DNA from 4 places in the Streptomyces marispadix genome. Region 1 is predicted to be linked to each of the others. Evidence: riboswitches for the same ligand, from Rfam matches in the RefSeq annotation. Region 1 holds a riboswitch; each other region holds the start of a gene.
What was found. Region 1 has a riboswitch for cobalamin ahead of MMA15_RS06450 (SCO2321 family membrane protein). Riboswitches for the same ligand answer to the same signal wherever they lie in the genome.
Positions count from the first base shown of each region.

Region 2: another riboswitch for cobalamin. It lies ahead of MMA15_RS19350 (ribonucleoside-diphosphate reductase subunit alpha); the one in region 1 lies ahead of MMA15_RS06450 (SCO2321 family membrane protein).
Region 3: another riboswitch for cobalamin. It lies ahead of metE (5-methyltetrahydropteroyltriglutamate--homocysteine S-methyltransferase); the one in region 1 lies ahead of MMA15_RS06450 (SCO2321 family membrane protein).
Region 4: another riboswitch for cobalamin. It lies ahead of MMA15_RS03895 (cobalamin biosynthesis protein); the one in region 1 lies ahead of MMA15_RS06450 (SCO2321 family membrane protein).

Region 1 is NZ_JAKWJU010000002.1:1,495,281-1,501,029, forward strand. It holds gene MMA15_RS06430 (5-oxoprolinase subunit C family protein) at 1-740, opposite strand, end outside; gene MMA15_RS06435 (5-oxoprolinase subunit B family protein) at 905-1,546, opposite strand; gene MMA15_RS06440 (LamB/YcsF family protein) at 1,708-2,460, opposite strand; partial or broken gene MMA15_RS06445 (GntR family transcriptional regulator) at 2,567-3,274, shown strand; cobalamin riboswitch at 3,578-3,720, shown strand; gene MMA15_RS06450 (SCO2321 family membrane protein) at 3,878-5,227, shown strand; gene MMA15_RS06455 (SCO2322 family protein) at 5,224-5,749, shown strand, end outside.
Region 2 is NZ_JAKWJU010000002.1:4,594,485-4,600,233, forward strand. It holds gene MMA15_RS19345 (ribonucleotide-diphosphate reductase subunit beta) at 1-534, opposite strand, end outside; gene MMA15_RS19350 (ribonucleoside-diphosphate reductase subunit alpha) at 525-2,963, opposite strand; cobalamin riboswitch at 3,095-3,268, opposite strand; gene MMA15_RS19355 (GNAT family N-acetyltransferase) at 3,389-3,889, opposite strand; gene mctP (monocarboxylate uptake permease MctP) at 3,990-5,609, opposite strand; gene MMA15_RS19365 (DUF3311 domain-containing protein) at 5,606-5,749, opposite strand, start outside.
Region 3 is NZ_JAKWJU010000002.1:1,274,568-1,280,316, forward strand. It holds gene metE (5-methyltetrahydropteroyltriglutamate--homocysteine S-methyltransferase) at 124-2,496, opposite strand; cobalamin riboswitch at 2,733-2,959, opposite strand; gene MMA15_RS05535 (cytochrome P450) at 3,201-4,592, shown strand; gene MMA15_RS05540 (DUF1360 domain-containing protein) at 4,912-5,199, shown strand; gene MMA15_RS05545 (DUF7196 family protein) at 5,451-5,666, shown strand.
Region 4 is NZ_JAKWJU010000002.1:878,772-884,520, forward strand. It holds gene MMA15_RS03875 (alpha/beta hydrolase) at 1-350, opposite strand, end outside; gene MMA15_RS03880 (class II aldolase/adducin family protein) at 511-1,155, opposite strand; gene MMA15_RS03885 (inorganic phosphate transporter) at 1,596-2,894, shown strand; gene MMA15_RS03890 (hypothetical protein) at 2,934-3,164, shown strand; cobalamin riboswitch at 3,373-3,504, shown strand; gene MMA15_RS03895 (cobalamin biosynthesis protein) at 3,789-4,775, shown strand; gene MMA15_RS03900 (cobyric acid synthase) at 4,874-5,749, shown strand, end outside.

The DNA.
Region 1 (5,749 bases):
ACGCGGTAGTCGCCGGTGACGAGGGTGCGCAGCGCACCGTCGGTGAACCAGTCCGCCCGTGGGCCGGGCACCAGCGGCAGCACCAGCTCGCGGGGCGGCGCGACCCAGGGCGCGGCGTCGGGCGCGGCACCCGCGCGTACCCGCCCGCCGTCGGCGCCGCCGGAACCGCCGCCGAGGGCCAACCGGGCGCCGTCGCGCAGCGGTTGGGGTCCGAGCCCGGAGAGCAGGTCGGTGGCGCGGCTGCCCAGCACCGGCTCGGCGTGCACGCCTCCGGAGAAGCCGACGTAGCTGCGCAGGCCGCGTTGTGCGGGACCGGCCTCCACGACCGCGCCGTCCGGCACGCGGAAGGGGACGCCCCAGGGCGCGGGCCGTCCGTCCACGGTGACGGCACAGGGGGCACCCGTCACCACGGCCTCGGTGACTGCCCCGGCGAGGGCCCCGGTCTTGGGCTCGGTACCGCTCCGGGCCGCGGTGCCCTCCGTCGTTCCTGCCGCCGCCCCCTCCGTCGTTCCGGTCCGGGCACGGGTCCGCGCCGTGGCACCCCCGGTGGTGACGCGCACCGCGCAGCCGTCGACGGTGGTCTCCAGCGTCGCGGCGTCCGCCGGGTTGCCGAGCAGCCGGTTGGCGAGCCGGTGTGCGGGCTCGTCCAGCGCGCCGGAGCGTGGCACTCCGAGGTGTGCGTGGCCCGGCCGCCCCAGATCCTGGACGGTCGTGAGCGCTCCCGCCCGTACGACTTCGATCCAGGCGGCGGCACGGGAACCGGCACCGGTCAGGTCCCCGTCCCGGGAGGGGCCCGGGGCGTCGGCCCGGCGGTCGGCCCGATCGTCGTCCCGGTGGTCGGCCCGGTCGTCGTCCTGGTGGTCGTCTCGCTCGTCGTCCCGGGCCGAGCCGTGCGGAGCGGCGTTCATTCCCTACCGCCGTCCTGGGGTACGAACCGGACGCGTGTGCCCGGCGAGAACAGCGCGGCAGGCTCCCGCCCGGCGTCCCACAGCACCGTGTCCACGGCGGTGCCGATCAACTGCCAGCCGCCGGGCGACGATCGCGGATAGACCCCGGTGTACGGACCGGCGAGCGCCACCGATCCCGCCGGGACCCTCGTACGGGGATCGGAGCGGCGTGGCACGTGGTACCGCTCGGGGAGTCCCGTGAGATAGCCGAAGCCCGGGGCGAAGCCGCAGAACGCCACACGGAAGGGCGTCGCGGCGTGCACCCTTCCGACCTCCTCGGGTGTGACCCCCCACATACCCGCCACATCCGCGAGGTCCGGCCCGTCGTAGCGGACGGGGATCTCAACGGCCGCCTCGCTGCCGCGCTGCGGGGGCGGTATCTCCCAGCCCGTCACCTCCGCCGCCAGCCGCCGCGGCTCGGACAGCCCGTCCAGCAATACCGTGCGGGCCCCCGGCACGATCTCGGTGACCCCGGGCAGCGTCCCGGCGGCGCGGCGACGGAGCACCTCTGCGTGGAACGCCTCGGCCGCCTCGGCACCGGGCAGTTCGATCAGCAGCGCGTGCCGCCCCACGGGGAGGACGACGGGGCTCTCCGGCACCGAAGAAGGCTGCTCGGGGCCGCAGCCGTGCGCACGGGATTGGGCGCCGGAGCCCGTCCCGCGCCCCGGTGCATACGCCTGGCGCGGCTCCGGCACCTCCACGGCCCCGGCTCCCGCCGCGCCACGGCCCGCCGCTTCGCGTCCCACGGGCGCCTCGCCGCTCATACGAAGGCCCGCACCGTGATTCCGGCGCCGGCCAGTTCGTCACGTATCCGCCGGGCCAGCGAGGCCGCGTCGGGGGTGTCTCCGTGTACGCACAGCGAGCGGGCGGCCAGCCGCAGCGGCGTGCCGTCGACGGCGGTGATGTCCTTGCCCGCGGCGATGGCGACGGAGCGGGCGAGGACCTGGCCGGGGTCGGTGAGCACGGCGCCCGGCTCGCTGCGGGGCACGAGCGTGCCGTCGGGCCGGTAGCCGCGGTCCGCGAACGCCTCGTCGATCACGGGCAGTCCGGCGGCGGTGGCCGCGGCGTGCAGTTCGGACCCGGGCAGCCCGAGAACCGGCAGGGGCGCACCGGCAGTTCGTACGCCCTCCACGACCGCGGCGGCCTGTACGGAATCGCGGACACAGCGGTTGTAGAGCGCGCCGTGCGGCTTCACATATGCGACGCCCGCACCGGCGGCGCGGGCGAAGATCTCCAGGGCGCCGATCTGATAGGCGACCTCGGCGGCCAGCTCCGCTGCGGGCACGTCCATGCTGCGGCGCCCGAATCCGGCCAGGTCCCGGTAGGAGACCTGGGCCCCGATCCGCACGCCCTCGGCCGCCGCACGCTCGCAGACGCGGCGCATGGTGACGGGATCGCCCGCGTGGAAGCCGCAGGCGACGTTCGCACTGGTGACGGAGGTCAGCAGGGCTTCGTCGTCGGTGAGCCGCCAACGGCCGAAGCCCTCGCCCAGGTCCGCGTTGAGGTCGATCATCGCGACCAACCTAGGGGATTGTTGAACAATACGGCAAGGGGGTTGTTGTCCTGTGCGGCATTGTCGGCTTCACTGGGGCGCACCACCCGCCCGAGGAAAGATCACCATGACCGCCGACACCGCCACCGGCGCCGACCCCGGCCTGGAACTGTCCGAACTCGCCGCAGACCGCGCCCTGTTGGGCCGCACCAGCACGGCCGAGCGAGTCGCCGGCATCTTGCGCGAACGTATCGCACAGGGCTTCTTCCTGCCCGGCGTCCGCCTGTCGGAGGAGCGCATCGGCAACGCCCTGGGCGTCTCCCGCAACACGCTCCGCGAGGCGTTCCGGCTGCTGACCCACGAGCGGCTGCTGGTGCACCGCCTCAACAAGGGCGCGTTCGTAAGGGTCCTCACGGCAGCGGACATCGCGGACATCTACCGCGTGAGGGTCCTCGTCGAATGTGCCGCCCTGCGCGGGCTCGACGAGCCGCCGTTCCCGGTGGAGCCGGTCGCGGACGCAGTGGCGGCGGGCGAGCGTGCCGCCGAGCGCGGCGAGTGGACCGAGTGCGGCACCGCCAACATCCACTTCCACCAGGCACTCGCGGGCCTCGCGGGAAGCGAGCGCACGGACGACCTGATGCGCGGCGTGCTCGCCGAACTCCGGCTGGCCTTCCATGTGATGGACGATCCGCGCCGCTTCTACGAGCCGTATCTCGCCCGCAACCGCGAGATCCTCACGATGCTGGAGGACGGCGACGCGGAGGCGGCGGAGCGGATGCTCGGCTTCTATCTGGAGGACTCACGACGCCAGGTGATCGAGGCGTACCCGGAGCGCGGCGAGCGAACTGCCGCCATGCGGCTGACACGCGTTCGAGCGGGGCGAGCCCGACGCGACGGACGAGTCGAACGACGCGGGTGGAGGCGATCGTTGAACGATTGCCGGGCCCCGGAGCGACGTCACTCCGTGCTCCGTGTCATGCCAGCCGTGTCGTGCCGTGCCGAGCTGTGCCGTATGCGCCGTGACTCCGACGGCCGTTCACGAGGCCGGTGTCGGACGGCCCGTGATCAACGAGGGCTCCGGCGCCCGGCCTTCGAGCGCCCGTTCCCCGAGGGGCTCGAAGGACGCCAGCTAAGGTGAAGGGCGTACATCGCCTTCGATCGAGGGAAGCCGGTGGAAGTCCGGCGCTGACCCGCAACCGTGAACGACACCCGTACGGGGTGAACTGCCGCCCCGTGTACGGCTCGTGAGCCGGAGCACCCGGTCGGAGGCAAGGCTCGCGGAGCCGTCCGACGCCGCACGGCGGAAGGCGGCTCCCACCGTCGAGGTCTACGGAGCCGAGCCGGGTGTGCCGCCGAGGGACGTGTGCCGCGCGAGCGGGACGCGAGCCGGGCGGGGCGGCCGTGCGGTGCTGCGGACCGCTCACCGAAAGGCACTCATATGTTCCTGCGCCGGAGCATCGAAGCCGTGGCGTCGGCCACCGCGCTCTGCGCCCTCACCGCGCCCACCGCCTCCGCCGCTGCCCCGCCGACGTACACGGCCCCTCCTGCGTACACGTCTGCGAGGCACATATCCGGCGCGGCGGCGCACGGGCACCCGGTGTACGACCACGCGAAGCCCGCGAAGGAGCCGCCCGGCGCGCTGTACGGAAAGGGCGACCCCAAGTACGACGGGGTGTGGAGACAGTCGCTGGCCCTGCTCGCTCTCGACGCCGCCGGAGCGGAACCTGCCCGTAAGGCCGTGGACTGGCTGGCCCGACAGCAGTGCGACGACGGCTCGTTCACGGCGTATCGCGCCGATACGGGCAAGCCGTGCGATGCGAAGAAGACCCCCGGCGACACCAACGCCACGGGCGCCGCCGTGCAGGCGCTCGCCGCCACCGGCGGGCAGGAGAAGGCCGTACGCAAGGCGCTCGCCTGGCTCGATGCGGTGCAGAACAAGGACGGCGGCTGGGGCTACAACCCGGGCGGCCCCAGCGACGCCAACTCGGTGTCGGTCGTGGTGGGTGCGTACGCCGCCGCCGGAAAGAAGCCGGAGAAGGCGGCCAGGGACGGCAAGTCGCCCTATGACGCGCTCACTTCGCTACAGCTCGGCTGTGACGCGAAGAAATCCTCGCGCGGGGCGTTCGCCTATCAGCCGGGCAAGGACGGCGAGCTGGCCGCCAACGACGACGCCACCGCCGCGGCCGTCCTGGCGGGGGCGGGTTCGGGGCTGCGGGCCGAGGCGGGACCCGACCGGCCGCTGAAGCCGCTGAGTTGCGACAAGGGAGCCGACGGGGAAGAGGCTTCCGAACGGGGCGACGGCGGCGAGGCCGCCCAGGCGGGCGCGGCCTATCTCGCGTCCGTGCTCGACGGCCACGGCGGCCACCTGCTCGCCGCCACGCCCGGCGCCAAGGGCGCCCCCGACTACGCCAACACGGCCGACGCCGTCATCGCGCTGGCCGCGGCGGGCCATCGCGCCGAAGCGCGGAAGTCCCTCGACTGGCTGGCGGCGAGGCTCGGTTCATGGGACAAGGCACAAAGCGACCCTGCCGCCATCGCGGGCGTGATGCTCGCCGTACACGCCACGGGCGGCGACGCGGCGACGCTGAAGGGCACGAAGCTGCTCGACAGGCTGGTCGCCACCGGTCCGAAGCCCGCCCGCATGCCGGACGGTGAGCAGGCGACCGGCGGCATGACAAAGGAGGACGACGGCAGCGGCGTGCTCCGCTGGTCGCTGCTGGGCGCCGGGCTCGCCGCGGGCGCGGGCGTCGGCTTCCTGATCAGCGCACGCAGAAAGCGGGAGCGATGAGCGCGCATACGGCAGGGCGCGCCGCTGCCGTGATCGGGCTGACGCTGCTGCCCCTCGCCGTGGAGGCGCCCGCGAACGCCGTCCAACTCGCGGGACCCGCACGGGAGTCGGCCTCCGGCGGCTACCGCTACTGGTCGTTCTGGGAGCAGCGCGGCGAGTCCGGCGAGTGGTCGTACGCCACTCAGGGACCGTCCGCGCTGCGTCCCGGCGACGGCGACGTCCTGGGGTTCCGCTTCGCGCTCAGCGAGGACTCGAAGGACGCGGCGAAGCCTCGCGGCAGCACGGCGTTCGACCACGTCTGCGACGGTACGGACGCCAAGCCCGGCCGCAAACGGATCGCGCTGCGCATCGACTTCGGCACCTCCGCTCACGCACCGCCCGGCGAGCGTCCTCCCCGGCCGCGTACGGAATGCGCGACGGTCGCCGAGGACGCGACGGCGGCCGATGCGCTGGCGTCCGTCGCCGAGCCGCTGCGCTATGACTCCGCGGCGCTGCTGTGCGCCATCGACGGCTACCCCAGAC
Region 2 (5,749 bases), 3.1 Mb from region 1:
CGAGCGGCTCTCCAGCCGCTCGATCCGCTCCTCGCCCTCGCCCTCCTCCAGGGCCGCCATCCAGCGGAAGCAGAACTGTGCCTTCTCCCTGATGGACGGGATGTTCTCGACGGCCGCGAACGCCTCCGCACGCTCGTCCACATCGGGCAGATACGTATCCAGCAGCGTCAAGTAGAACTGGACGTGCACCGCCTCCTCGAAGAGCTGCCTGGAGAGATACAGGCGCGCCTCCGGGGAGTTGATGTGCTTGTAGAGGGAGAGCACGAGATTGTTCGCCACGATCGAGTCACCCGTGGCGAAGAAGGCCACGAGGCGGCTGATCATGTGCTGTTCGCCGGGCGTGAGCTTGGCGAGGTCGGCGATGTCGGAGTGGAGGTCGACCTCCTCGACGGTCCAGGTGTTCTTGATGGCGTCGCGGTAGCGGTCGTAGAAGCCGGGATAGCGCATCGGCCGCAGGGTCAGCTCGAAGCCGGGGTCGAGCAGATTCCCCGCGCGGCCGCCGTCGGTGTTCTTGGCGCTGGTCGTCACTGGCATGCCTCGCAGGACTCGGGGTTCTCCAGGGAGCAGGTGGCGGCGTCGGCGCCATGCGGGGGCGGCACGGACGCGTGCGGGGGCTCGGCGTCCGCCGAAGCAGCGGCAGCCCCCGCCGTCGCCGTTGCCGCCGCTGCGCCCGCGGCCCGTGCGATGCGCGTCGCCGGCCGCGAACGCAGGTAGTACGTCGTCTTGATGCCGCTCTTCCATGCGTAGGCGTACATCGAGCTGAGCTTGCCGATCGTCGGCGCCGCCATGAACAGGTTCAGCGACTGGCTCTGGTCGAGATACGGGGTACGGGCCGCGGCCATGTCGATCAGCGAGCGCTGAGGCAACTCCCATGCCGTACGGAAGAGTTCACGCACCTCCGCGGGGACCCGGCGGAGGTCCTGCACCGATCCGTCCGCCTCCCGCAGCTCCTCGCGAGTGCGTTCGTCCCACAGCCCGAGCCGCTTCAGCTCCGCTACGAGATAGGTGTTCACCTGGAGGAACTCGCCGCTGAGCGTCTCCCGCTTGAAGAGGTTCGAGACCTGCGGCTCGATGCACTCGCAGACGCCCGCGATGGCCGCGATCGTCGCCGTCGGCGCGACCGCCAGCAGCAGCGAATTGCGCATCCCCGTACGGCTGATGCGCTCCCGAAGGGCCGACCAGCGCTCCGGCCAGGCCGGTCGCGCCCGCGGATAGTGGTCGGGGTGCAGCACGCCGCGTGCGGTACGGGTCTCCTCCCAGGCAGGCAGCGGCCCGTGCCGCTCGGCGAGGTCCGCGCTGGCCCCGTACGCCGCGAGCATGATCCGTTCGGAGATACGGGTGGAGAGCCGCCGTGCCTCCTCCGAGTCGAAGGGCAGCCTCAGCCGGAAGAAGACGTCCTGGAGGCCCATCACCCCCAGACCGACCGGGCGCCAGCGGGAGTTGGAGCGCTCTGCCTGCTCTGTGGGATAGAAGTTGATGTCGACGACACGGTCCAGGAACGTCACCGCCGTACGCACCGTGGCGTCCAGGCGCTCCCAGTCCATAGCGCCCGACTCGCCGAGATGCGCCGCGAGATTGACCGAACCCAGATTGCAGACGGCGGTCTCGCCGTCGTCGGTGACCTCCAGGATCTCCGTGCACAGATTCGAGGAGTGCACGGTGCGGCCCGGCTTCGCCGTCTGATTCGCCGTGCGGTTGGCGGTGTCCTTGAAGGTCATCCAGCCGTTGCCCGTCTGGGCGAGGGTGCGCATCATGCGCGCGTACAGGCGGCGGGCGGGCACCCGGCGCACCGCACGGCCGTCCGCCTCCGCCCTGCGGTAGGCGTCGTCGAACTCCCCGCCCCAGAGGTCCGCCAGCTCCGGCACGTCGACGGGCGAGAAGAGCGACCAGTCGGCGTCCGCCTCCACGCGGCGCATGAACTCGTCCGGAATCCAGTGCGCGAGATTGAGGTTGTGGGTGCGCCGGGCCTCCTCGCCGGTGTTGTCGCGCAGTTCCAGGAACTCCTCCACGTCCGCGTGCCAGGTCTCCAGATAGACGCAGGCGGCGCCCTTGCGACGGCCGCCCTGGTTCACGGCGGCCACCGAGGAGTCCAGAGTGCGAAGGAACGGCACGATGCCGCCCGAGTGCCCGTTCGTGCCCCGGATCAGCGAACCGCGGGCACGGATACGGGAGTAGGACAGGCCGATGCCGCCCGCGTGCTTCGACAGCCGCGCCACCTGCTTGTAGCGGTCGTAGATCGAGTCCAGCTCGTCCTTCGGCGAGTCCAGCAGATAGCAGGACGACATCTGGGCGTGCCGCGTACCGGAGTTGAAGAGCGTGGGGGAGGAGGGGAGATAGGCCAGCGAACTCGTCAGCCCGTACAACTCCGCGACCTCGTCCGCCGCCTGTGCGGAGTCGCCGTCGGCGAGCCCGCAGGCGACGCGCAGCAGGAAGTGCTGCGGCGTCTCGATCACCCGGCGCGTCGTGGGATGGCGCAGCAGATACCGCGAATGCACCGTCCGCAGCCCGAAGTAGCCGAAGCGGTCGTCCGCTCCCGATTCGACCGCCTCCTCCACGAGGGCGTCGAGGCGGGCCGCGTGGGTCCGTACGAACGCGGCCGTACGGTCCGCGATCAGGCCCTCGCGGTGCCCCGTGGCGATGGAGGACGAGAAGGACGACGCGCCCTGGCCGCGGGCCTCTTCGCGGATGGCGAGCGTGAGCAGCCGGGCCGCCAGCCGCGAGTAGGCGGGCTCCTCGCCGATCAGCCCGGCGGCCTCCTCCGCGGCGAGCGACCTCGACTCGGCCTCGTCTGCGTCCTGTCGGCGTCCGCGCAGCACAGCTCCGGCGACCCGCCGGGGATCGGTGCCGGGAAGATCGGCGGCCAGCTCGGTCAGGGTGTGCAGCAGCGCGCCGTCCTCGGCGGGCTGCCCGGATACGTGAGGCGGCGCGGCGGAGCCGGGTGGCGATGCGGGTGCGATGGTCACGGGATGTGCTCTCCCTCGCTCGGGTCAGGTCACCGGTCACCGGGGGAGCGCACAGGCGGGCGCGCGGGCATGCCGCATCGCTCAGCGGCATGCCTTGCGGCGTCCACCGGCCCAACCCTCGGGACCCGGACGTCTGTCGACACGGCCGGCAGGCACTCGGACTCGCGACGAGGCGGCGGTGCCGCCCGTCATGGCGGGGCCATGGAGGGCAGCGAAGCACCACATCGCACACCGTTGCGGGACAGTTCCGGATTCACACCGGATTCCCCTGCGCGGCAGCGAGCACGAGCATACATCTAGTAGTGGAGAGCGCCAGTCGCCCCCACATATTGTGTCGACCGGTTCTGCTCTTTGGACTGGTTCGCAACTCGGTCCGCGGGCCGCCTGGTTGGCGACCGCGCGCTTCACCCGCGGTCGGCCCCGGCTCACAGTTCGAGCGCGTACGCCCGCAGCGCCATGCTCGGAAGCGGTTCCCAGTCCCTCTCCGGTATGCGTACGAAGCCCAGCCGCGCGTACAGCCTGTGCGCCGACGTCATCCGCTCGTGGCTGCACAGCAGCAGCCGTCTCAGGCCCCGTTCACGCGCCCGCTCGACGCATGCCCGCACCAGGGCCTCGCCCGCCCCGCGACCGCGCCCCTCGGCCCGTACCGCGAGCATCCTGAACTCGCCCTCGCCCGGGCCCGCGATGTCCGCGTACTCCCCGCCGTCGCCGACGAAGGCCACCGCGCCGAGCACTCGCTCCGACGCGGCCTCCGCGGCGACCAGCACCTCCGTGTGCAGTGCACGGCGCCGGGCCGCCCGCAGTGTGTCCAGATACGGGTCGTCCTCGCCGAAGTCCAGCAGCCCGTCCCGTAGATACGCCTCCGCGGTCAGCTCGCCGACCTCGTCCAGCTCCTCGTCGCGAGCCGGTCTGATCGTGATGTCCATGGAACGAGCATGCCTCGCCCCACTGACAATCGGGTGTCAGTGGGGCGAGGCATGCGATCGTGCGCAGTCCGGACTGTGCGGAGGGAGGGCTCCCGCTCTCTCAGTGCGCGCCGGTCGGCGCGGGCAACTCCTCCTGTACGCCCGGGTCTCCGACGTCCGCCGTGTAGTCCGAGGGACGCGTCTCGTCGACTCCGTCCGGTGCCTTCACGGCCCTCAGTACGAAGGTGAGCACCACCGTGACCACCGCGTTGAGCACGAACGCGGTCAGGCCGATGTACCCGATCTCCCCGATGCCGGGGATCACGTCGTTGCTGCCGCCGAAGTGCTTCTGCACCGGCGAGGAGACGCCGTACGCCGTGACCGTTCCGTAGACCATGCCGACGGCCCAGCCGGCCAGCAGCGCCCACCGGTGGAACCAGCGGGTGAAGAGCCCGCCCACGAGCGACGGGAACGTCTGGAGGATCCAGATGCCGCCCAGGAGCTGGAAGTTGATCGCGACCGTCTTGTCCATCCCGAGGACGAAGATCAGGGCGCCGACCTTCACCAGCAGCGACGTGATCTTGGAGACCTTGGTCTCCTGCTCGGGGGTCGCATCGGGGCGGAGGAAGTCCTTGTAGATGTTCCTGGTGAAGAGGTTCGCGGCCGCGATCGACATGATGGCCGCCGGTACGAGCGCGCCGATGCCGATGGCGGCGAAGGCGACGCCCGCGAACCAGCTCGGGAACATGTTCTCGAAGAGCTGCGGGATCGCGAGCTGCCCGTTCTTCACCTTGATGCCCGCCGCGATGGCCATGAAGCCCAGCAGTGCGAGCATGCCCAGCATCAGCGAGTACAGCGGCAGGATCGTGGTGTTCCGACGGATCACGTTGCGGCTGCCGCTGGAGAGCGTCGCCGTGATCGAGTGCGGATACATGAAGAGCGCCAGCGCGGAGCCGAAGGCGAGCGTCGCGTACGCCCACTGGTTGGGCGAGCTGGTGACGACCTCGCCCTTCGGCTTGCCCGTGGCCGGGTTGGTCTGCGACAGGGCGTCGCCGGCCTTGGCGAACACGTCGTCGAAACCGCCCAGTTTGAACGGGATGTAGATGATCGCCACCGCGATGACGATGTAGATCAGCGTGTCCTTGACGAAGGCGATCAGCGCCGGCGCCCGCAGCCCGGAGGAGTAGGTGTACGCCGCCAGCACCGCGAAGGCGATCAGCAGCGGCAGGTCCTTGATGAACCAGTGCGTCGACTCGCCGCCGCCGATGCCCATGACGTCCAGCACCGACTGGATGCCGACGAGTTGCAGCGCGATGTACGGCATCGTCGCGAGGATGCCCGTCACGGCGACCGCCAGCGCCAGCGACTTGGAGCCGAACCGGCCGCGCACGAAGTCCGACGTCGTCACGTACCCGTGCCGGTGCGAGACCGACCACAGCCGCGGCAGGAACGTGAAGATCAGCGGGTAGACGAGGATCGTGTACGGGACGGCGAAGAAGCCCGCGGCGCCCGCCGCGTAGATCGCCGCCGGAACCGCCACGAAGGTGTACGCCGTGTACAGGTCGCCGCCGAGCAGGAACCAGGTGACCCAGGTGCCGAAGCTCCGTCCGCCCAGGCCCCATTCGTCGAGGCTGTCGGCGTTCTCGGCCTTGCGCCAGCGTGCCGCGAGAAAGCCCATCGCCGTGACGAGCACGAAGAAGAAGACGAAGACGGCCAGCGCCACTCCGTTGACCCCGCTCATCGGGCACCGTCCTCTCCGCCGTCGGCGTCGCTTCCGTCTGCCGCGTCCGCCGCTTCGGTTCCGTCGGCCGCGCTTGCCGCGCCGGCCCCTCCGGTTCCGGCCGCGGCTCGCCGCCTCGCCTCGTCACGCTGGACGAGCTT
Region 3 (5,749 bases), 220 kb from region 1:
CCACCGCACGGCCCCGCCATGTACGCCGCCGCTGCCGGGCACCGCGACAGGTGCCCGGCAGCGGCGTCTTCGGGGCCGGGACCGGGAAGGCCCAGACCGTCAGCCCCTCAGGCCCTCAGCCGCTCAGCCCCGGTCCTGGGTCTCCGTGCGTACGCCCTCCCGAAGCTCTCGCCTCACCGTCCGCGCGGCCCTCGTCATGTGCTCCAGCGCCTCCCGGACCTCGGGCCAGCCGCGGGTCTTCAGACCGCAGTCCGGGTTGACCCACAGCCGCTCCGAGGGGACGGCACCGAGGGCCTTGCGCAGCAGAGACTCGATCTCGTGGACGTCCGGCACCCGCGGCGAGTGGATGTCGTACACGCCGGGGCCGACCTCGTTCGGATAGCCGGCGGCGGCCAGTTCGTCCGCGACCTGCATGTGGGAGCGTGCGGCCTCCAGGCTGATCACATCGGCGTCGAGGTCCGCGATGGCGGAGACGATGTCGCCGAACTCCGCGTAGCACATGTGCGTATGGATCTGGGTGTCCGCACGCACCACGCCCGTGGCCAGCCGGAACGCCTCCGTCGCCCACGCCAGGTACTCCGTCCTGCCCTCGGCGCGCAGCGGCAGCGTCTCCCGCAGCGCGGGCTCGTCGACCTGGATCACGGCGGTGCCCGCGTCCTCCAGGTCGGCGACCTCGTCGCGCAGTGCGAGGGCCACCTGGCGCGCGGTCTCGGCACGCGGCTGGTCGTCCCGTACGAACGACCACGCGAGCATGGTGACCGGGCCGGTGAGCATGCCCTTGACGGGGCGGTCCGTCAGCGACTGCGCGTAACGCGTCCACTCCACCGTCATCGGTGCGGGACGTGAGACGTCGCCCGCGAGGATCGGCGGCCGTACATAGCGGGTGCCGTAGGACTGCACCCAGCCGTGCCGGGTCGCGATGTATCCGCTGAGCCGCTCGGCGAAGTACTGCACCATGTCGTTGCGTTCGGGCTCGCCGTGCACGAGCACGTCCAGCCCGGCCTGATCCTGGAAGGCCACCACGTCGCGGATCTCGGCGGCGATCCGCTTGCCGTAGCCGTCGGCATCGAGGCGTCCCGCCCTCAAGTCCGCGCGTGCTGACCGTAGTTCACCGGTCTGCGGGAAGGAGCCGATGGTGGTCGTGGGCAGCGGCGGCAGGCCCAGCCGGGCACGCTGCGCGGCGGCACGCTCCGGATAGGGCTGGGCGCGGCGGGAGTCGTCGCCGGTGACTGCCTCGCTGCGGGCGCGCACCGCCGGGTCGCGGGTGAGCGCAGCCGACGAACGGGACGCCAGTGCCGCCGAGTTGGCGTGCAGCAGGCCCGCGATGACGTCGGTGCCTTCGCTCATTCCCTTCGCCAGGGCGACGGTCTCCTCCGTCTTCTGCCGTGCGAAGGCCAGCCAGCGTGCGATCTGCGGGTCGATGTCGCGCTCGACCGCGGCGTTCAGCGGCACGTGCAGCAGCGAGCAGGACGGGGCGACGTCGACGCGGCCGGCGAAGCCGAGCAGCGAAGCCAGCGTGGCGAGGGACTTCTTCAGATCGTTGATCCAGATGTTGCGGCCGTCCACGACACCGGCGACCAGCCGCTTGCCGGGCAGGCCGCCCGCACGCGCCAGGTCCTCCAGGTTGGCGGCGGCCCTGCCCGTGAAGTCCAGCGCCAGGCCCTCGATGGGCGCCTTCGCCAGTACGGGCAGCGCGTCGCCGAGCCGGTCGAAGTATGAGGCCGCCAACAGCCTCGGCCTGTCGGTGAGTTCGCCCAGCTCCCGGTAGGCGCGAGCCGCCGCGGACAGCTCGTCCGGGGTGCGGTCCTGGGCCAGCGCGGGCTCGTCGAGCTGCACCCATCCGGCGCCCGCCGCACGGAGGTCGGCGAGCACCTCGGCGTAGACGGGCAGCAGACGCTCCAGCAGAGTCAGCGGTTCGAAGTCCTCGGGCACGCCGGGCGCGGGCTTGGCCAGCAGCAGATAGGTGACGGGCCCGACGAGCACGGGCCGTGCCTCGTGGCCCTGTGCGATCGCCTCGGACAGCTCGCCGGTCTGCTTCGCCGAGTCGGCGGCGAAGCGGGTGCCGGGGCCCAACTCCGGTACGAGGTAGTGGTAGTTGGTGTCGAACCACTTGGTCATCTCCAGCGGTGCGACGTCCTGTGTACCGCGTGCCATGGCGAAGTAGCCGTCGAGCGGGTCCTGTTCGACGGCGGCACGGTGCCGCTCGGGCACAGCGCCCACCATGACGGTGGTGTCGAGCACATGGTCGTAGAGGGAGAAGTCCCCGGTGGGCACCTCGTGCACCCCGGTCTCCCTGAGCTGCCGCCAGTTCTCCCGGCGCAGGCGTGCCGCGGTCTCCCGCAGGGCACCGGCGGTGACGCGGCCCTTCCAGTAGCCCTCGACGGCCTTCTTCAGCTCACGTCCCGGTCCTTGGCGTGGGTAGCCGTGGACGGTGGGAGCCGTGGGCCGTGGGGTCTTCGAAGCGTTCGACGCCGCGGCTGCGGTCTTCGCTGTCACTCAACTCTCCTTCGCGAGTCTCGCCGGTGACCGTGGGGTACGGAGCGAGGTACTGACGAGGAGGAAAGGCGCCGCGGCGGCGACCACGCGCGCCGCGTGCCGCTCGCCTGTACCGCCGGCCCGCCCTCGAGGCCACCGAATCCGGTCCGCCGGGGACGTCTCCCTCGGGCCTCGCGGCCCTGGGCTCTCCCTTGAGGCGCCTTCCGGTGCCAGCGACCGGGGAGGAGCCGCGGGGAAGTACCCGGCGGGCAGTGGCAGGTCTTCGGACTCGTGGGCCTGCCGCGTCCGTGATCCACGGACGGGCTCCTACTGGCCGTCGCTTCCCGTGCCCATCGGGGGCCCAGTGCGTATGACGGCGTTCGTTCCCACTCACCGCTGCGGGGCAGTTCCGGACTCTCACCGGATTCCCTCTTGCGACGCCCTGCCTGGCGGACAGGGCGAACCGACTGCTCTTCCAGCCTACGAGCGGGCGAGCGGGGCGTACAACGGGCGGCGGTGAGGCGTACTTCATGCGCTGCCCCGGTTTACGGGCCCGTGGCGTGCGGGCGGCGCCGCATCAGGAGGGCCGTCCGGGTCGTGGCGGTGTGGCGCACGGGGTGTCGCGGGCCGCCGGTCCCAAGCTGCTGCCGGAGACTCGCCCCGCCGCGCAGGCCCTTGCGCGGTCCGGGGTCGAACAGTGCCACAAGCGACTGGAGATGATGACCATGGCATCCCGCACCGCGTCGGAGCCCACGTCCGCGTCAGCAGCGGCGGCCGAGGGGAGTTCCGGGGGGACGGACGCAGCAGGGCCGGAGGCGGCACCGGAGACAGCACCCGGAACGGCGTCCGCGTCCGAGCCCGAAGCGAACCTCGCCGACCCCGGCTTCTGGCAACTCCCCCACGACCGGCGCCACCGGATCTTCGCGGCGCTGCGCGAACAGGAGGCGCCCGCCTATTTCGCGCAGCCGCCGCACGTCGTGCGCAGGCACCGGCAGCCGGGCTTCTACGCCCTCGTCAGACACGCACACGTGCTGGAGGCCAGCCGTAACCCGGCGGTGTTCGGAAGTGCGCCCGGAGTGACCACGCCGCATCCCGCGCCATGGGTCAAGGCCCTCTTCGGCGATTCCATGGTCAACCTCGACGGCCGTGATCACGCCCGGCTGCGGAAGATCATCTCCCGGGCGTTCAGCCCCCGGTTGCTGGCGGGCGCCGAGCAGGACATCGAGAAGGTCGTGGCCGACGTGGTCGCGGACGCGGTACGGCAGCCGTCGCGTGACTTCGTGACCGCCGTGGCCTCCCTCGTGCCGTGCGAGGTCGTGTGCAACATGATGGGCATCCCACGCCGCCACCGGCCGCGCATCCTCGCCCAGCTCAACGACGCATCCGAGAACATCGGCGTACGGCGCGGCGCGGGCGCGAAGTTCCGCGTCCCCGGCAAGGGGCTCCGTGCGCTGGCCCGTATGCACGTCATGATCGCAATGCTCGCCCGCGAGCGGCGCCGCCGCCCCACCGACGACCTGATCTCGGCGCTCGTCACCGCCGACATCGACGGGCAGTGCCTCGGCAACCGTCAACTGGGGGCGTTCTTCACGCTGTTGATGGTCGCGGGCGTGGAGACCACCCGTAACGCGATCTCCCACGGCCTCGCGCTGCTCGCCGAGCACCCCGATCAACGGGAGCTGTGGGAGAGCGACTTCGAAAAGTACGCCGACACCGCCGTCGAGGAGATCGTGCGGTACTCGACGCCGATCATCCAGTTCCGCCGTACGCTCCGCTCGGACCACGTCATGGGCGGCCGTACGCTGCGCGAGGGCGAGACCGTCGCGCTCTACTACGCCTCCGCCAACCGCGACGAGGCCGTCTTCACCGACCCGGACGCCTTCGACATCACCCGCGATCCCAACCCCCACCTCGGCTACGGCGGCGGAGGACCGCACTACTGCCTCGGCGCGCACCTCGCACGCCAGGAACTCAAGGCGCTCTTCCGGCTGCTGCTCACCGACTCCGTCGGCATGCGGGCGGCCGGGCTGCCGGACCTCGTCCCGTCCAGCTTCGACAACCGCATCCGCTCACTGGAGTTCGAAGTCGCGAAGGGGGTTTCCGGCTCGGCCGGCTGAGCGCCCGTACGGGCGGGGAAGTTGCCACAGGCCGCGCCGGTGTCCGAAGGCTCCGGGCGCGGCCCGCGGCAACGGCGCAGAGGATCGGCACGCGGGCCGCACAGAGGGTGCCGACGCAGCGGAGCACGTTCAGCGGTAGGCGGCAGCAGGACGGTCACGAACTGAATTGAACGATGACGACCGGAGTTGTCGCAGCAGAGCACTGCTTTGCGCATGTGCGTTTCATGTGAGCCCGCATCGCCTTCTCCACCTCTCTCGGCGAATTGTTCTGCCACCAGCCGCTGTTCCCGGACGCCGCGTCGCCTTACGATTGACTTTCATGAACATCGCGGTGTTCCTCCTTGCACTGGGCGCCACTTGCCGTATCACCCGCTTCATAACCAAGGACACCCTGGCCGCCGGATTCCGGTCCTGGACGGCCGATCGTTTCGGAGAGGAATCCAAGCCCTCATATCTGGTCAACTGCGGCTGGTGCACGAGCATCTGGGTCGCCGCGGGAGTGGTTACGCTCGCCTATCTCATCGGCGGCACCGTCGCCTTTCAGGCTGTGGCTCTGATTCTGACGCTGTCCTACCTCGCGGGCGTGGCCTCCGAATGGGTCGACTGAATCGCTTGGACCAACCCGCACCCCCCAGGTCCGCTTTCCTCTGCTCGTCAACGCTGCCGCTTGGCAGAGGTGTTGACGGCATCTGCCGCGGGGACACGACACGGTGAGTACGGAATCCCCTGTTTGTGATCCGTCCTGTTGAGCGGCCGGGAAGAACGGCGATCCCCTCGGTCCGGCCGGGGTTCGCGTGCAGGGGGGACGATGGCCCGTCAGGCGGCCGTGAAATCGGCCGGTTAGAAGGAGGATTCGCCATGGGATGCAACTGCGGCAACAAAGCCGGCGCGAACAGGAATACGAACGCGGCGCAGGCCGCCGCGAGAGCCACTGCGAAACACCGCCGCGCGGCCGTCCGCTACCGGCTGACGCTGCCGAACGGCGTCGCCCGCGACTACGTCACCGCGCATGAGGCCAACGCCGCCAACCGGCGCGCCGGCGGCCAGGGGACGATCACCGCCGTCAACCAGTAGCCGCGAAGCCCCGAACACCCACCACCACACGGAACCCTCGTGCGCATGGCGGCGCTCCTGCACCGGCCCGACACCCCGGCCGG
Region 4 (5,749 bases), 620 kb from region 1:
AGTTCGCCGTGGTGCACCCGTTCGAGACGGCGTACGACGGTGTCGGGGGACGCCTTGGCGGGCTCGCCGTCCAGCACGGGCCCCACAACGGCGTGGCAGTCACGCCCCACGAGCCCGTAGACGCCGGGGAGCTGCGCGGTCAGGGATCGGGTGAGGGCGACCTCTCCGTCGCCGACGGTGTGCACGGTCAGCGGGGGCCCGCCGAATCCGGCGGGCAGCCGTGCTCGCCCGGAGGAGCTGCGGCGTACGGGCCGCAGCGCCGCGTCGGCGGCGTACCGCCCGGCGGCGACCGCGGCGGCACCGGCGAACGTCACGGAGGTGGCGGCGAGTGCCGCGGTGCGCAGACGCATTCGGCCAGTGTCGGGGACGGAAGGTCCGTGCGGCCAGTGGTGAGGTGCCGCCGGGGTGAACTCGGCCGCGCGGCCCGGCGCGTGGGCGTCCGCCCTGATATACGGGCTCCCGGCCGCGATGTGCTCGCCCGCCGCCCCCGCGGGCCTCGGCGCCGTGGGCTCACTCAGGTGTGGGCCGCTGCCCGTACCCCTTCAACTTCTCCTGTACGCGGGCGAGTTCGCCGTCCGGGATCAGCGAGGGGGTGCGCCCCGGCACCGAGTGGGCGGCGAGCCAGACGCGGCACATCCACTCCAACTGGGCGGTGCGCTCGTACGCCTGGCGGAGATCGTCCCCGTAGGCGATCGTGCCGTGGTTCTGGAGGAGGCAGGCGCTGCGGCCTTCGAGGGCGGTGAGCATGTGTGCCGCGAGTTCGTCGCTGCCGTAGGTGGCGTAGGGCGCGACGCGCACGGGGCCGCCGAGCGCGGCCGTCATGTAGTGGATGGCGGGGAGTTCGCCCACGAGGGCGGAGACCGCGGTGGCGTGCACGGCGTGCGTGTGGACGACCGCCCGGGCGCCGGTGTGCCGGTAGACCGCGAGATGCATGGGGAGTTCGCTCGTCGGCGTCAGGCTGCCCGCGGTGCGGCGGCCTTCGAGGTCGACCGCGCACAGGTCGCCGTCGCCGAGGCGCTCGTAGGGGACGCCGCTCGGTGTCACCAGTACGGTGTCCGCGACCCTCGCGGAGACGTTGCCCGAGGTGCCGACGACCAGTCCCTCGGCGGTCGTTCGCCGGGCGGTGGCGGCCAACTCCCGCCATGCGCACAGCAGTTCGTCCGGGTCGGCCGCCGGGGTCGTCGTCGGCTCCGGCTCCGGCTTCCGCTGATCCAACCGTTCCACCTGTCCTGTCCACCAGTTCCGTAGTTGCGGTCCTGTACTTCCGCTCCCGTAGTTCCGCTTGTGTAGTTCCCTACAGCCCGCGGCTGGTTCCGGGCATCCCGCGGCTTCGGACGTCACGCCCGTTCAGGCCGGGCCTCCGGCTCGCCCGCGAGATTCCGTTCGCATCGGCGGAAGATGCCCCGTGCACCTTCGCGAGCTGCGGCGCAGGACCGTCCGAGAGGGCGGAGATGCAGGTGCGACGGGTGTGTGACACCGCTCACAACAGGCGTCCGGGAGCGACACTCACAGGCCCGCCGCAGTTCATCTGCCGTTCACCCACCGTCCCTACGTTCATCTGGACATCAAACTTCGAGCGGATTGTGCCTGGGTGAATGGAACACATCACGCTTCTCATCGGGATCGTGATCGTCACGGCCTTGGTGTTCGACTTTACGAACGGCTTCCACGACACGGCCAACGCCATGGCCACCACCATCTCCACCGGGGCACTCAAGCCCAAGACAGCGGTGGCGATGTCGGCGGTCCTCAACCTCGTCGGGGCTTTCCTCTCCATCGAGGTCGCAAAGACCATCTCCTCCGGAATCATCGACGAAAGCTCCGGCATCCGGCCTGAAGTGATCTTCGCAGGGCTGGTCGGAGCGATCATCTGGAACCTGCTGACCTGGCTCGCCGGGCTCCCCTCCAGCTCCTCGCACGCGCTGATGGGCGGCCTGCTCGGTGCGACCGTGGCGTCCGCCGGAATCGGTGCCGTCAACGGCGGCACCGTCGTGATGAAGGTGCTCATCCCCGCCGTCGCCGCACCGCTGGTCGCGGGTCTCGCCGCGCTCTTCGCTACGCGGCTGACCTACCGGGCGGCGGGCAAGGCCGACGAGCAGCAGACCGCCAAGGGCTACCGGACGGGGCAGATCACCTCCGCCGCGCTGGTCTCCCTGGCACACGGCACGAACGACGCACAGAAGACCATGGGCGTCATCACTCTCGCCCTGATCACCGGCGGTGTGATCGCCCCGCAGGCGGACCCGCCGACCTGGGTGATCGTCTCGGCCGGACTGGCCATCGCCCTCGGCACGTACCTGGGCGGCTGGCGGATCATCCGCACCATGGGCAACGGCATCACCGACATCAAGCCCCCGCAGGGATTCGCCGCGCAGACCTCCGCCGCGGTGACCATCCTCGCCTCCTCCCACATCGGCTTCTCGCTGTCCACGACTCACGTCTGCTCCGGCGCGGTCATGGGCTCCGGGCTGGGCCGTAAGGGCGGAATCGTGCGCTGGTCGACCGCGGCCCGCATGGTGGCGGGCTGGGGGCTGACGCTCCCGGCGGCGGGGATCGTCGCCGCGGGCGCGGCTCTGCTGGCACAGCAGGGCGACTGGGGCGTCAGCACCGTCGCAGTGCTCGCGGTGGCGGTCGGCGCGGGCATCTGGCTGCTCTCGCGCCGTCAGCCCGTCGACCACACCAACGTCAACGACGCGACGCTGCCCGGGTCTTCGGAGCCGGAGCCCGCCGGAGTCGTCACCGCCGCGCTCCGTACGGTCGCACCGCCGCCCGCTGCGGCAGCGGTGCACGCCAAGGCGGCTTCGGCTGCCGAGGCCGGGGACGGAAATACGCAGGGCGCCCCCGAGGGGGTCCCGGAGGGCGTACCCGCGGCGGCGCAGCACGCCGACGCATAGCCGAAACGCAATCCGACACCGGAACGACAGGGAAACGCTATGGACATCGACTGGGCAGCGCTGGGACAGGTATTCGGCGTCAGCCTCGTGGCCTCGGTCGCCCTGGTGGGCGTGTTCACGCTCGGCATCGTGGGCTCCTCCACGGGCAGGGCGGAGGGCTCGCAGACCGGCGGCGGTACGACCGTGCTCGCGCGGACCGGCGCATACACGTGCTTCGCGCTGTGCGCGGCGGCCGTGGCCTACGGGATCTACATCATCACCGCTCCCTGAACCGGGTGGCGCCGGCGGGCGCTTGAGGTCGTCCGCCGGTGTTCCCGCGAGGGATTCTGAAGGGGTACGGAGGGGCGCTCCGTGCCCCTTCGCCATGTTCCGGCGCGGCCTGCCGTGTGTCTGCTCACACTCTCCCGTCGCAGGTCAGCGGCGAGTTGACGGCCCTGTCGGTACGTGGTGGACTGCCGATTGCCCAACGGCGGCAGGAGAGGAAGCCGGTGCGAATCCGGCGCGGTCCCGCCACTGTCACCGGGGAGCGCACCCCCAACCGAAGGTCACGGCCCGTTAGTTCGAGGGCTGGAAGGCCGGGGGTCGCAGCGATCCGGGAGCCAGGAGACTCTCGTCGCCGGCACGTCGAACCAGGGCGAGGACCCTGAGTGAGGACTCCGTCATGCGTGGCTTGCCAGCCTCTCCCACACCTGTGTCCGCGCGCCTTCACTTCGGGGCGCGGGTGACCGGCGGTCCCCAAGTCCCTTACGGCGTACACCGATCGACGGACTGCCAGGCCCCTGTGCGGCGGATTCCGGTCCGCCGGGTGCCCCTCCGCCTGGCTCCGCACCCCGCCGGGCGGCGGCACGCCTCCGCCCGCGTACTCCTTCGAGGCACCACGACGGCTCGCTGACGATGCGGGCCGATCGAGCCTACGTATGCGCCGCTGCCCTCGGTCACCTCGGTGATCTGCTCTTCGGCGATCCCCGGCGCGGGCATCCGGTGGCCGTCTTCGGCAAGGCCGCCGGGGCCGCCGAGCGCGTCATGTGGCGGGACGGCAGGGCGGCGGGCGCCGCTCATACGGTGCTGTGCGCCGGTGGCGCGGTCGCCGCCGTGACGGCGCTCGGGCGCACGGTCCGCGCCGTGGCAGGTGCGGGCGGCGCCACGCTCTTCGACGCCGCGGTGACCTGGACCGTGCTGGGCGGCACCGGCCTGCGGGAGGAGGCCCTGGCGGTGGCCTCGGCGCTGGAGGCGGACGATCTGGCGGGCGCACGGCGGCTGTTGCCGCATCTGTGCGGACGCGACCCGCAGTCGCTGGACGCGGACGCCGTCGCACGCGCCGTCGTCGAGTCGGTCGCGGAGAACACCTCGGACGCCGTCGTCGGCGCGCTGGTGTGGGGCGCCCTCGCGGGTGCTCCCGGGATGGCCGCCTTCCGCGCGGTCAACACGCTCGACGCGATGTTTGGTCATCGCTCGCCGCGTTTTCTGCGCTTCGGATGGGCAGCCGCCCGGCTGGACGACGTAGCGGGGTGGCCCGGTGCGCGTCTGACGGCGGTGCTCGCCGCGCTGGCGGGGCCCTCTCCTCGGGGGGCGCTGCGGGCGTGGCGCGGGGACGCCGGTGACCATCCCAGCCCCAACGCGGGTCCCGTGGAGGCCGCGTTCGCGGGCGCGCTGGGAGTGCGGCTGGGCGGCACCCTCAGCTACGGGGGACGCGTCGAGCGCAGGCCGGTGCTCAACCCGGGCGGGCGCGCGGTGCATACGCGGGACATCGCCGAGGCGGTGCGGCTTTCGCGGCGTGTGGGCGTACTGGCGCTGGTGATCACCTCGGCGGCCGGGGCGCTGCGGCTGCGGCGATTCCGGCCTCGGGCGGAGCGAGCGGCGGGGGAAGGGGGACGGGCGTGAGTGAGGCCGTAGAGCGCGGAGGCGGGGAGCCGGGCGGCCGGCCCGGCAACGGTCGGCCCGGCAACGGTCGGCTCAGCGGAGGAGGACTCGGCGGCGGGCTGCTCGTCGCGGGCACCACGTCCGACGCGGGCAAGAGCGTGGTGACGGCGGGCATCTGCCGCTGGCTGTCACGCAAGGGCATGAAGGTCGCGCCGTTCAAGGCGCAGAACATGTCGCTCAACTCGTATGTGACGAGGGAGGGCGCGGAGATCGGCAGGGCGCAGGCCATGCAGGCCGCCGCCGCCCGCACCGAGCCGACGGCGCTGATGAACCCGGTGCTGCTCAAGCCCGGCGGGGACCGCAGCAGCCAAGTGGTGCTGCTGGGCAGGCCCGTCGGGGAGATGACCGCGCAGGGCTACCACTCCGGCAGGCAGGAGCGTCTGCTGGACACGGTCGCCGACTGCCTCGCGGAGCTGCGGCGCAGCCATGACGCGGTGATCTGCGAGGGCGCCGGCAGCCCCGCGGAGATCAATCTGCGGCGTACCGACATCGTCAACATGGGCCTGGCCAGGGCCGCAGGACTGCCCGTGGTGGTGGTGGGCGACATCGACCGGGGCGGGGTCTTCGCGTCCTTCTTCGGTACGACGGCGCTGCTGGCGGAGCGCGATCAGGCTCTGCTGGCGGGCTATGTGGTCAACAAGTTCCGCGGTGACGTGGCGCTGCTGGAGCCGGGTCTGGAGATGCTGCACGGCCTGACGGGGCGGCCGGTGCTGGGAGTTCTGCCCTTCCGGCGCGGTCTCGGCATCGACGCGGAGGACGGGCTGGCGGTGTCACTGGGCGGCGCGGTCGGCGAGCCCCGGGAAGCGGCTCCGCTCGGAAGTGACGTGCTGCGCATAGCCGTTGTGGCGCTGCCGCTGATGTCGAACTTCACCGACGTGGACGCGCTGGCCGCCGAGCCGGGTGTCGTGGTCCGCTTCACCGCCCGTCCCGAGGAG